One region of the Lacrimispora sinapis genome, then DNA from elsewhere that is predicted to be linked to it. Evidence: riboswitches for the same ligand, from Rfam matches in the RefSeq annotation. Region 1 holds a riboswitch; the other holds the start of a gene.
The links. A riboswitch is a leader RNA that binds a small molecule or an ion and turns the genes downstream of it on or off. The one in region 1 is predicted to bind thiamine pyrophosphate.
Positions count from the first base shown of each region.

Region 2: it holds a riboswitch for thiamine pyrophosphate, as region 1 does, so the genes downstream of both, VIG27_RS12750 (thiamine-binding protein) here and thiC (phosphomethylpyrimidine synthase ThiC) in region 1, are expected to answer to the same signal.

Region 1 is NZ_CP141832.1:3,006,991-3,010,134, reverse strand. Features, by position in the region: gene thiW (energy coupling factor transporter S component ThiW) at 4-504, opposite strand; gene thiC (phosphomethylpyrimidine synthase ThiC) at 595-1,902, opposite strand; TPP riboswitch at 1,999-2,107, opposite strand; gene trpA (tryptophan synthase subunit alpha) at 2,145-2,924, opposite strand; gene trpB (tryptophan synthase subunit beta) at 2,917-3,144, opposite strand, start outside.
Region 2 is NZ_CP141832.1:2,718,459-2,721,602, forward strand. Features, by position in the region: gene VIG27_RS12740 (ABC transporter substrate-binding protein) at 1-779, opposite strand, end outside; gene VIG27_RS12745 (ABC transporter permease) at 808-1,569, opposite strand; gene VIG27_RS12750 (thiamine-binding protein) at 1,538-1,834, opposite strand; TPP riboswitch at 1,894-2,005, opposite strand; gene VIG27_RS12755 (heavy metal translocating P-type ATPase) at 2,066-3,144, opposite strand, start outside.

The DNA.
Region 1 (3,144 bases):
TTTCTATTCGTTCATCTGCCGGGTCAGATAGGATACCAGTCCCAGACGTCGGAGGATTACCAGTAAAAATGCAGCCAGTATAGTACCGCAGACCGTACTCATGAGAAATGGAACCACAAAAAAGAATAGGCCCACATCCTTACCCATGAAAAGTGCGGAAACGGGATAGCAGAGCGTGGCGCCGATGAATCCGGTGCCGATGATTTCTCCCAGACAGGTGAGAGAAACCCGGCCGGTTTTTTTATAAAGGTATGCCCCAAGAAAGGCACCTACCATGCTTCCGGGAAATGCAAGAAGGCTTCCGGTTCCCATCAGGTTTCGGATCAGGGAGGTGCAAAATGCCATGGAAACTCCATAAACAGGTCCTAAAAATATACCGGCCAACACATTGACCAGGTGCTGAATGGGGAAACATCTGGATGCACCGATGGGGATGGAAAAGCCGGAGAGTGCTACGGTAAAGGCTGCCAGCATACCGCTGACGGCCAGTTTTTTGATTTTAATTCTCTGATCCCCCTGGGGGGTTCTATGTATTGTTGCATATACCTTGTTATTCACGAAAATTCCTCCTGTTCAAACAAATCAAACAATAGATCATTCATCAAAGATGGTGATCATTTCTCCATCCAGAATCCGGTTCATATTTTTCATGGCGCAGAAATTACCGCACATGGAGCAGGTGTCTTCTTTTTCCGGTTTAGAGGTCTCCCGGTAACGTCTGGCTTTTTCCGGATCAATGGCAAGATGGAACATGGCTTCCCAATCCAGGCGTTTTCTTGCATCACTCATCTGGTGATCCCAGTCCTTGGCTCCTTTGATGCCTTTGGCAATATCTGCGGCGTGAGCAGCAATTCGGGCGGAGATGATTCCTTCTTTCACGTCATTGGCATCCGGCAGTCTTAAGTGCTCTGCAGGAGTCACATAGCAGAGAAAAGAAGCGCCTGCGGCAGCGGCAATGGCTCCTCCGATGGCAGAAGTGATATGATCGTATCCAGGAGCAATATCCGTAACCAACGGACCTAGAACGTAGAAGGGAGCTCCTTTGCAGATGGTCTGCTGAATCTTCATGTTGGCAGCGATCTGATCAAGAGGCATATGGCCAGGACCTTCGATAATGACCTGGACATGTTTCTCCCAGGCACGGCGGGTCAGCTCTCCCAGAGTCACCAGCTCCTCGATCTGGGAAATATCGGAGGCATCTTCAATGCAGCCGGGGCGGCAGGCATCCCCCAGACTTAAAGTCACATCATGTTCTGCACATATTTCCAGAATCCGGTCGTAATGCTCGTAGAAGGGATTTTCCTGTCCGGTCATCTCCATCCAGGCAAAGATAATGGAGCCGCCTCTGGAAACTATGTTGGTCAGACGTTTGGCTTCTTTGAATCTCCGTGCGGTCTCTTTGTTGATTCCCACATGTATGGTCATAAAATCCACACCGTCTTTGGCATGCATTTCCACAATCTGAATCCATTCTTCGGCAGTAATTTCCCCAAGAGCCTTGTGGTAATAGACCACGGCGTCGTAGATGGGAACGGTTCCGATGATGGCAGGGCATTCGCCGGTCAGCTTTTTGCGGAATTTTCTGGTGTCACCGTAAGAACTTAAATCCATAATGGATTCCGCACCCATGGCAACGGCATCATTTACTTTTTCAAGTTCCATGTTCAAGTCATTTAAATCCCTGGAAGTACCGAGGTTTACGTTGATCTTGGTTTTCAGCATGGAACCGATTCCATTTGGATTTAAGCAGGTATGGTGTTTGTTTGCAGGAATCGCAACCTTTCCTTCCGCGACCAGCTGCTGAAGCTTTTCCGGTTCCCATTGTTCCTTTTCGGCAACCGCCAGTAATTCTTTGGTCAGAATGCCTTTTCTTGCCGCATCCATTTGTGTGGTGTAATTCATTTTAAATCCTCCTTTTGTTATCCGGAGGGATTGACGAGGGCTTTTTAGAAAATTACAAAAAAAGAGCCCATACCAACAGGTACAGGCTCGGAAAATACATCCGTCTCGTATAAATCCCTACGTTGGCATTACCCAAATCAGGTTATAAAGGTCGAAGTTTGATTACTTCCTCTCAGCCCGCTTACGAGCTCCCTCTTGTGGCATTAGTGTAGCACCGGGTCAGACGGTTGTCAAGAATAAAATCAGGAAATGTCTGTAATGGCGGCTTTCATTTCTCGCACATAGTTACAGATGGGGGCGATGCAGTCCGCTCCGTATTCTGCCGCCAGTTTGACGATCGCGCTTCCCACGATCACACCGTCTGCCGCCTGGCTCATTTCTTTTGCCTGCTCCGGCGTGGAGATGCCGAATCCAATGGCGCAGGGAATCTTTTTTGTCTCTTTCACCAGAGAAACCATTTCTCCTAAATTGGTGCTGATTTCCGACCGGACACCGGTAACCCCCATGGAGGAGACACAGTAAACAAACCCTTCTGCCTCCGAGGCGATGGTCCTGATCCGTTCCTTTGAGGTGGGAGCGATCAGGGAAATCAAATCAATTCCATATTTGCGGCATATGGGGTGAAGCTCCTCTTTTTCCTCAAAAGGCATATCCGGAACGATCAGCGCATCAATTTTGCATTCCGCCATATTTTTAATGAACCGCTCGCTGCCATATACAAAAACCGGGTTTAAATACGTCATAAAGGCCAGGGGAACATCGGTTGCCTTGCGGACCCTTTTTACCGCTTCAAAGATTTTGTCGGTGGTTGTACCGGCTGCCAGGGCCCGCATATCCGCTTCCTGGATCACGATGCCTTCCGCGACGGGATCGGAGAATGGGATTCCGATTTCAATAAGATCAGCCCCGGCCTTTGCCATAGCAGGAATCAGCTGTTCCGTAATTGCAAGTTCCGGATCTCCTGCGGTGATAAATGGGATAAATGCTTTCCCCTTTGAAAATGCTTGTGAAATTCTACTCATAGATTTGGACCCCCTTGTAACGGGCAATGGCTGCCACATCCTTGTCGCCCCGCCCGGATAGATTGATGACGATGACCTGATCCTTTCCCATGGAAGGAGCAATTTTTCTGGCATAAGCGATGGCATGAGCACTTTCAATGGCCGGAATAATCCCTTCCTTACGGGATAAGTATTCAAATGCTTCCACTGCCTCCTGATCCGTTACCGGAACGTATTGTGC
Region 2 (3,144 bases), 290 kb from region 1:
TTCTTTACCGCATCTTCATAGCCCTTGCTCAAAGCACCCAGAAAGGCCCTTGCAGTCTCAGGATCCCTTTCCAAAAAATCATTGCCCGCAATAATGACAGGGGTATAGTAATCAAATACAGGGTTTATATCCTTAAAGGCAAAATAGTCGGTATCCAAGCCTTCCAGATCCATCTTTATGCCAGCCCAGGCATAAAAGATCCAGATCGCGTCCACAGATTTTGTTTTTAAGGCAGAAACTTCATCGGTCACTGTACTTGGAATCATCTCGACCTTGGAAAAATCGCCTCCGTCGGACTCCATTACATCTTTGATCATAGCTTTTTCCACCGGATTGTCCCAGGTGGCATATTTCTTTCCTTCCAGCCCCTTGGGGGATGCCATGCCTTCCCCTTTCCGGGATATGATTCCCGAGGTGTTGTGCTGAATCACCGCAGCCACTGCTGTGATGGGAAGAGCGTCATCTCCCACCAGTGCAGGTGCCATGGTATCCTGGAAGGACATGCCAAAGTCCGCTTTTCCTGAAGCGACCAGCACCTCTGCGCCATCCTCCGGCGGCTGAACGATCTCAACGGACAGTCCTGCATCTTTAAAATATCCCTTTTCCTGTGCCACATAAAGGCCGGTATGATTGGTGTTGGGCGTCCAGTCAAGGACAAAAGTAACCTTTTTCAAAGACCCTGTTTCTCCATTGGCTGCCTGCTTTTCCTGCTTCTGGCAGCCGGTCAGTGATGCGGCAAAAGCCGCTGCAATAAGAATTGCCAAGCCTGTTTTTTTCATGCTTTCCTCCATAGTCTGAAACTGTCTGTCAACGGTCCTCCCAAGGCATGCATTTTTTCGCCAGCATGTCCACGCCTTTCATAAGCAGGAGACTGATGACAGATATAAGAAAAATAACTGCAAACATCTTATCAAAGGCAAATGCCTTCTTCACCCGGGTCATATATACGCCCAGCCCGCCAAAGCCTCCCAGCCATTCCGAAATGACTGCCCCCACCACCGCATAGGAGGCGGAGATCCGGAGACTGGAAAAAAACTGCCCCATGGCTCCGGGAAGCTTGATGTAACGGAAAATGCTGAAGGTTCCGGCTCCCATAGACCTTAAAAGATTTACCGCATCCGGATCTGCGGATTGAAAGCCGTTTAAAAGCCCTATGGTGACCGGGAAAAATGTGGTCAATACAATCAGGATGACCTTTGGAGTCATCTCATAGCCGAACCATAACACCAAAAGCGGAGCCAGAGCTACCGTGGGTACGGTCTGTGTCAACACGATCAGGGGGTAAAACGCCCGGTAAAGTCCAGCAAAATGGTCCATCACCACGGCAATGACAAAACCGGTGGCCACACCCAGAAAAAGTCCGGCAAATGCCTCTGTCAGTGTTATCTTTGCATGCTCCATAAGTGCCGGAAATTCGGTTAGAAACGCATTTCCCACACTTAGGGGCGATGGCAGCAGGTAAGAATCCACCAGCCCGAAGTAAGAGATCCCCTGCCACAGAAAAAGAAGCCCCAAAACCGCAGAACAGGACCACAGGTTATTGGTGATGCTTCGTGACTTTCTTTTCAATCGTTAAAACCTCTCCTTCCGGCCGGTAAGTAACTTTGATATAAGCGGCCACAGACGGAGCACCGGCACGGATGGCAATATGCTGACATTCCTTTACCACATCCATCAGTTCGTCGTAATCGCCTTCTATGGCTGTTTCAAAAGGTCCTACATAATAATTAAGTCCGGTGCTTTTGATATAATCAATCACCTGATCTACAATACGGATTAATTCCTCATCATTTTTTGCTTCCGGAAGTGACTGGATCGCTACGCTTGCATTCATATATTTTCTCTCCTTTTTTATAAATACAGAAAACCCGTCCGGATATCCGGGCGGGTCTACAGGCTGTGCCTTAAAGTCTCCTACGCTGGCATTATCCAGATCAGGTTACAGGGTTCGGAACAATTCTGTTCCATCTCAGCCGGACTTTCTCCAGCACCCCTTTTTATTTTCATTGCAAGTATACATCCAACCGCCGGGAAAGTCAAGCGGCACCAATCATTCCTGCACCAATCACTCCTCTAACAGATTCTGCATTCCTCCCAGGCTGATCCCAATCGTGGACAGATTGTGGAGAAGGGCAGAAGTCGTGGGTGCTATGATCCCTGCCGCGCCCAAAAGGATGAGGCTGGTGTTGATGCCAACGATATTCCGGTAATTGCTGTGAATTCGTTTCATCAGGCTGTCACTCAACAGCTTTAAGGTGACGATTTCAAAGAGATTGTCTGCTGCAAGGGTGATATCCGCTATCTCTCTTGCGATCTCCGCTCCGTCGCTGATGGCGATGCCCACATCTGCGGCAGAAAGGGCCGGAGAATCATTGATCCCGTCTCCCACCATGATGACCACATTGCCTGCCGCTTTTTCCTGCTCGATAAAACGGGCCTTCTGCTCCGGCAGGACTTCTGAGTAATACTCATCCACGCCGACTCTGGCTGCTACCGCCCTGGCCGTCCGCTCACTGTCTCCGGTCATCATGACCACCTTGCGGATTCCTGCTTTCTTTAAGGAATTGATTACCGCTCCTGCCTCTTCCCGGAGAGGGTCCTCCACACAAATCACGGCTGCCAGCTTCTGGTCCATGGCAAGGTATAGATGGCTGCAGTCTGAGGGAAGCCGGTCAAAGGTCTCCCGGTAAGCTTCATCCACCGTACAGGCCTCATCTTCAAATACAAAATGATAGCTGCCAATGACCACCTTCCTGCCCTCAATATAGGAGGCAATGCCATGGGCTACAATATAATCCACTTTAGAATGCATTTCTTCATGCTCCAAGCCCATATCCCTGGCTGCTTTCACCACAGCCTTTGCCATGGAATGGGGAAAATGTTCCTCCAGACAGGCTGCGATCCGAAGCATCTCTTCCTTGCTTTCCCTGCCAAACGTCACCACTTCCTTTACCGTAGGTCTTGCCTTTGTCAGAGTACCGGTCTTATCAAAAACCACCACAGCGGCATCGGCCACTGCCTCCAGGTATTTTCCTCCTTTTACGGTCATGTGATACATGCTGGCCTCGCGAATGGCAGAAAGCACAGAGATAGGCATGGCAAGCTTTAAGGCACAGGAAAAGTCCACCATAAGAACAGAGATGG